DNA from 2 places in the Kribbella aluminosa genome. Region 1 is predicted to be linked to the other one. Evidence: riboswitches for the same ligand, from Rfam matches in the RefSeq annotation. Region 1 holds a riboswitch; the other holds the start of a gene.
What was found. A riboswitch is a leader RNA that binds a small molecule or an ion and turns the genes downstream of it on or off. The one in region 1 is predicted to bind glycine.
Positions count from the first base shown of each region.

Region 2: another riboswitch for glycine. It lies ahead of gcvP (aminomethyl-transferring glycine dehydrogenase); the one in region 1 lies ahead of JOF29_RS01480 (L-serine ammonia-lyase).

Region 1 is NZ_JAGINT010000001.1:281,680-285,036, reverse strand. It holds gene JOF29_RS01480 (L-serine ammonia-lyase) at 34-1,407, opposite strand; glycine riboswitch at 1,488-1,592, opposite strand; gene JOF29_RS01475 (DUF3817 domain-containing protein) at 1,590-1,943, opposite strand; gene JOF29_RS01470 (hypothetical protein) at 2,106-2,333, opposite strand; gene JOF29_RS01465 (aminopeptidase P family protein) at 2,512-3,357, opposite strand, start outside.
Region 2 is NZ_JAGINT010000002.1:4,258,506-4,261,862, reverse strand. It holds gene gcvP (aminomethyl-transferring glycine dehydrogenase) at 1-2,157, opposite strand, end outside; glycine riboswitch at 2,244-2,333, opposite strand; gene JOF29_RS41340 (dihydrodipicolinate synthase family protein) at 2,371-3,249, opposite strand; gene JOF29_RS41335 (MerR family transcriptional regulator) at 3,297-3,357, opposite strand, start outside.

The DNA of each region.
Region 1 (3,357 bases):
CTAGGCAGTCGTGTGGGTGCTACGTGCACGGCATCAGCACTCGATGACGTTGACGGCGAGGCCGCCGCGGGAGGTCTCCTTGTACTTGACCTTCATGTCCCGGCCGGTCTCGCGCATCGTCTTGATCACCTTGTCGAGCGTGACCACGTGGACGCCGTCGCCGTGCATCGCCATCCGGGCCGCGTTGATCGCCTTCACCGACGCCATCGCGTTCCGCTCGATGCACGGGATCTGCACCAGCCCGCCGACCGGGTCGCAGGTCAGGCCGAGGTTGTGCTCCATCCCAATCTCGGCGGCGTTCTCGACCTGTTGCGGCGTACCGCCGAGAACCTCGCAGAGACCGGCCGCGGCCATCGAGCAGGCGGACCCGACCTCGCCCTGGCAGCCGACCTCGGCGCCGGAGATCGACGCGTTCTCCTTGTAGAGCACGCCGATCGCACCAGCCGTCAGCAGGAACCGGACCGCGCCGTCCTCGGTTGCCCCCGGCACGAACCGCCGGTAGTAGTGCAGTACGGCGGGAATGATGCCCGCGGCACCGTTCGTCGGCGCGGTGACGATCCGGCCGCCGGACGCGTTCTGCTCGTTGACCGCGAGCGCGAACAGGTTCACCCAGTCCATCACCTTGAGCGGGTCGACCGACCACGGGTCCTGGCTGAGCTTCCGGTGCAGGGAGTGCGCGCGGCGCGGCACCTTCAGGCCGCCGGGCAGGATGCCCTCGGTCTCGCAGCCCTCGCGGACGCAGTCCTGCATCACCTGCCAGATCCGCAGCAGGCCGTCGCGGATCTCGTCCTCGGTCCGCCAGGCCAGCTCGTTCGCGAGCATCACCTCGCTGACCGGCAACTGCGACTCCCGGCACCGGTCGAGCAGCTCGGCGCCGGTGCTGAACGGGTACTTCAGCGGGGTGGTGTCGAGGACGATCCGGTCGCCCGCGGCGGCGTTCTCGTCGACCACGAAGCCGCCGCCGACCGAGTAGTACGTGCGTTCCCGCAGTACTGCGCCCTGGTCGTCACGGGCGACGAAGATCATCCCGTTCGGGTGGTACGGGAGCGTCTTGCGACGGTGCATCACGAGGTCGTGGCGCTCGTCGAACGCGATCTCCCGGACGCCCGCGAGCAGCAGCCGGCCACGCTCGCGGATCGTCTCGACCCGGGCGTCGACGGAGTGCGTCACGATCGACTCGGGGTCCTCGCCCTCGAGCCCGAGGACGACCGCCTTGTTGCTGCCGTGCCCGTGGCCGGTGGCCCCGAGCGATCCGAACAGCTGGGCCTCGACAGTCGTCGTCGCGGCCAGCAGGCCGTCGTCGGCGAGGCCGAGCGCGAAGGTGCGGGCGGCGCGCATCGGTCCCACGGTGTGGGAGCTCGACGGGCCGATCCCGATACTGAACAGATCGAAGACACTGATCGCCATCGTGCGGAGGTTCCTTCCGGTCGCCGTTGACCGTTTGGTGTCCTCCCCGCTCTGTTGAACCCGACGTTCTCCAGAGGTGCCTCGCCCGCGCGGTGAAGGTGCCTGAGAGATTCTTGGGGAGAGTTGCTCCTACGGCGCCCGGTACCAGAAATCAGCTCTGGCCGGGTCTCTCCCGCACGGGTTCATGCAGCTGTTGAATTTGCTGACGCTGTGGACGGTACGGCGGTCTGCCCGGCGCCGTCAATCCGGCCCGTGCGGACCGCCCAGATCTCGAAGAACCAGGTGAACAGCGGCGGAACACTGGCCGCCAGCGCCGCCAGTGTGACCGGCCAGGACCAGCGCAGTGGGCCGCGAACAGCGAGCACGGTGACGACGTACGCGACGAAGACGCCGCCGTGGATCGGGCCGAAGATCCTCACCCCGAGCTCGTTGTCGGACAGCACGTACTTGAACAGCATTCCGATCAGCAACCCGGTCCACGAGATCGCCTCGGCGATCGCCACCACCCGGAACCACTGTGCATGTTTGGTACTCATCACCGCCGACCCTAACAACCCCCTCAAGCCATGTTCGGGGTGCGAGCCCGCAGTGGGCCAAGAGCCCGTGCATGCAGACCGCGATCGACGACTACCTGATCGCGCGGGACGTGCTGGAGCGCGGCAGCGCCTGCGCCGCCGTACCACCGGCCGGGTGGCCGGTCAGACCGGGACGCCGGTCACTTCGAGCACCCGGTCGAGCCGATCGCCTCGCACCAGCCGGCCCGACATCAGCCTGAGCTCGGAGCAGGCGGTCTCCAGTGCCTGCGGCTGGGTCCGGCAGTTGTCGACGAACCAGAACGGATCGTCCGGTTGCGGATCGTCGGCGTCGTCGATGTCGGCGTACCAGCGCCGGCTTCCGCAGTGCACCACGCGCACTCGTAGGTTCATGGTCGTAACTCCCCGTACGTCGGGGCCGCCGGGTCCCCCTGGCCCGGTCGAGGCCGACTCGGCCGGGCGCGTGGACCGCGGCCCCCCCACTGCCACGCGCCGGGCCGAGTTCAGCCCTCCCCGCCCTCTACATCGTCGAGCGGCGGCGAACGTTACCGTTCGTGATCGGTAATCTTGATTACCTCCCGAGGTGCGAGCGGGTCCACTGCTCCAGCCCGTCGGTGGTGATCGGCAGGTCCTCGGTGAGGATCTCGAGCCGGGCCTCGTGCACCACCACGTTGTCCTCGATCCGGATCCCGATCCCGCGCAGCTCCGGCGGCACGGTCTCGTCGTTCGGGTGGAAGTACAGGCCCGGCTCGACCGCAAGCGCCATCCCGGCCTCGATCGTGCCGGCGAAGTACGCCTCCGGCCGGGACGCGTCGCAGTCATGTACGTCGAGGCCGATGTAGTGGCCGGTGCCACAGACGATGTACCGGCGGTGCTGCTGCCCGTCCGGGCCGAGCAGCTCGTCGATCGACGCGTCCAGCAGACCCCAGTCCCGCAGGCCCTCGGCCAGCACGCGCAACGCCTCGTGCTGGAAGGCGCGGTACGGCGCCCCGACCTTGACGGCGTCCAGCGACGCGAGCTGGGCCTTGTGGACCAGGTCGTGCACCTGCCGCTGCGCCGCGGTGTACTCGCCGGTGGCCGGGAACGTCCGGGTCACATCGGCGGTGTAGAGCGTGCGGGTCTCGACGCCGGCGTCCAGCAGGATCACGTCGCCCTCGTTCACCGGGCCGTCGTTGCGGACCCAGTGCAGCACCGGCGCATGGTTGCCAGCAGCAACGATCGACGCGTAGCCGACACCGTTGCCCGCGGTCCGCGCCCGCCGGTCGAAGGTGCCCTGCAGCCAGCGCTCGCCGCCGCCCCGGATCGCCTCCGGCAGCTCGCTCGCGACGTCGCCGAACGCGAGCACGCTGGCCGCGACCGCCTCGCGGAGCTGGTCGAGCTCCCAGTCGTCCTTGATCCGGCGCAGCTCGGCGATGCT
Region 2 (3,357 bases), on a different contig from region 1:
GTACGGCGCCAGGTGCGCCGCGACCGCGACCGGGCCGACGCCCGGACCGCCGCCGCCGTGCGGGATGCAGAACGTCTTGTGCAGGTTCAGGTGGCTGACGTCGCCGCCGAACTCCCCCGGCTTCGCGAGCCCGAGCAGGGCGTTCAGGTTCGCGCCGTCGACGTACACCTGGCCGCCGTGGTCGTGGACGACCTGGCAGACCTCGCGCACGCTCTCCTCGTACACGCCGTGCGTCGACGGGTACGTGATCATGATCGCCGCAAGCCGCGAAGCGTGCTCGGCGGCCTTCGCGCGCAGGTCGTCGAGGTTGATCGTGCCGTCGTCGTTGCCCTTGACAACGACGACCTTCATCCCGGCCATCACCGCGGACGCGGCGTTGGTGCCGTGCGCCGACGCCGGGATCAGGCACACGTTGCGTTCCAGGTCGCCCTGAGCGCGGTGGTACCCGCGGATCGCGAGCAGACCGGCCAGCTCACCCTGCGAGCCCGCGTTCGGCTGGATCGAGACCTTCGCGTACCCGGTCACCTCGGCCAGCCAGCGCTCCAGCTGCCCGATCAGCGTCACGTACCCGGCCGCGTCCTCGACCGGCGCGAACGGGTGCAGGTCCGCGAACTCCGGCCAGGTGACCGGCTCCATCTCGGTGGTCGCGTTGAGCTTCATCGTGCAGGACCCGAGCGGGATCATCCCGCGGTCCAGCGCGTAGTCGTAGTCGGACAGCTTGCGCAGGTACCGCAGCATCGCCGTCTCGGACCGGTGCGTGTTGAAGACCGGATGCGTCAGGTACTCCGTCGTCCGCGGCACCGCGATCGCGGCCGCGCCGAGCGTGTCGTCGTACTGCACACCGAAGGACTGGCAGACCCGGGTGAGCGTGGCGACGTCGGTCTTCTCGTCGCAGGAGATGCCGACGTGGTCCGCGTCGACGAGCCGCAGCCAGATCCCGTTCTGCCGGGCGGCGTCCACCACATCGGCGGCCTGACCGGGCACGCGGGCGAGCACGGTGTCGAAGAACTCGTCGTGCACGACCTCGACCCCGGCGGTGCGCAGCGAGGCGGCGAGTTTGCCGGCGTAGTCGTGGACCCGCTCGGCGATCGCGCGCAGCCCCTCCGGCCCGTGGTAGACGGCGTACATCGACGCGACGACCGCGAGCAGGACCTGCGCGGTACAGATGTTCGACGTCGCCTTCTCGCGGCGGATGTGCTGCTCCCGCGTCTGCAGCGCCAGCCGGTACGCCGGGGAGCCGTCGGCATCGACGGACACGCCGACCAGGCGACCGGGCAGCGACCGCTCGAGACCGGACCGTACGGACATGAAGCCGGCGTGCGGGCCGCCGTAGAACAGCGGTACGCCGAAGCGCTGCGAGGAACCGATGACGATGTCGGCGCCGGCCTCACCCGGCGCCTCCAGCACCGTCAGCGCGAGCAGGTCGGAGGCGACGGCGACCAGGGTGCCGCGCTCGTGCGCGGACTCGACGAGCGGCTTCAGGTCGCGGACCAGACCGTTCGAGCCCGGATACTGCACCAGGAAGCCGAAGAAGTCGCCCTCGGGCAGGCCGTCGGTGGTGTCCGCGACGACGACCTCGATCCCGAGCGCCTCGGCCCGGGTCTTCACCACGGCGATCGTCTGGGCGAAGGTGTCGGCGTCTACCAGGAACCGGTCGGAGGCACTCTTCTTGTTGGAGCGGTGGGCGAGCGTCATCGCCTCGGCGGCCGCGGTGCCCTCGTCGAGCAGCGACGCGTTCGCGGTCGGCAGCCCGGTCAGGTCGGAGACCACGGTCTGGAAGTTCAGCAGGGCTTCGAGCCGGCCCTGGGAGATCTCCGGCTGGTACGGCGTGTAGGCGGTGTACCAGGCCGGGTTCTCGACCAGGCGGCGGACGATCACCGACGGCGTGAACGTGCCGTAGTACCCCTGGCCGATCATCGAGGTGGCGATCGTGTTCCGGCCGGCCAGCTGGCGGAGCTCGGTCAGCGCGTCCACCTCGGACGCGGGCTCCGGCAGCCGCATCGCCTCGGTCGAGCGGATCGACGCCGGGACGGCGGCGTCCACGAGCGCGTCGACGTCGTCGTACCCGAGGAGGTTGACCATCCGGGTGATCTCGTCCGGACGCGGACCGATGTGCCGGTCGGCGAACGTCGCCGAAAGTCGAGGGGTGTCGTTCACTAGAGGCTCCGATGCTGATGTCGCTGCCGGTGGCCTCCCCCTCTGTCACGCCGTGCCGATTTCAGCAACGTGCGCTTCAGAGTCGCCTGTGACACTCGGTCCGTGGGCCTGAGAGGTTCCGGGGAGGAATTGCCCCTTCGGCGCCCGCTGACGCGGGTCTCTCCCGAGTGCTGTGAACGGCTGAGTCGAGGCTACCAGGAATCCGGGAACAGTTCAGAACAGTTCGGGCAGCAGCCTCCGGGCGACCGGCCGCGCCGCCGCCACCTGCTCGTCGGTCGCCGCCTGCATCGGCCAGCGGACGCGCGTACCGGCGTCCGCCCAGCCACCGACCGCCCAGCCACCGACCGCCGAGCCGCCGACCGCGGCCAGGAACTTGTCCAGCGCCGGGTTCGACAGCCCGGCCTGCTGCAGCGGTACGACGTGGGCCGCGAAGAACTCGGCGATCCGCCGCTCGACGTCGAGATCCTGCGCGGTGGCGACCGCACCGTTCGGGGAGAGCGCTGCCACGTTCGAGTAGCTGCCGTGTGCGCCGAGTAACGACATACTCGCCAGGAAGTGCCCCGGCACGAAGATCGCCAGCCCCGACCGCGTCGCCTCGTCGAACCACGCCTTGTCACCACCGGCCGTCTTCAACCCGATGAGACTCGGCACAGCCTCGGCCAACTGGCACAGCTGCTGTGTCGTGACAGCCGTCTTCGCATGCGGCGGGTTGTACAACACGAGCGGCACGTCCCCCGCCGCCTCGGCGATACGCCGCAGGAAGTCCAGCAGCTCGGTGGGGTTCAGCGGCAACCAGTCCGGGGCTATCACCTGGATCGCTCCGGGCGCGAGTTCCGCGGCCCGCTCCACCCGCGACAGTTGGACCTGGGCCGACGGATGGCTCGCTCCGATCTGGAACGGTTTTCCGGCGGCGGCGAGGATGTGGTTGATCCGGTCGTACTCGCCCTCGGTCAGCGTCTGGAACTCCCCGGCCGTCCCATGGGCGTACAAGCCGGCGACGGAGGTCTCACCCAAAGCCTGAGCCTGAGACTCGAGGCGGTCGAACGAGATCGAGTCGTCGGCGTTCAGCGGTAACAACAAAGTCGCCCACACACCGCGGAGCGAATCAGCAGTGAGTGGGCGCACAGAGAAGAACTATGTCAGCCGGTCATGCGGGCGCGGCGCCGGGCGGCGAGCTCGTCGCCCGCGTGGCCGCCGGAG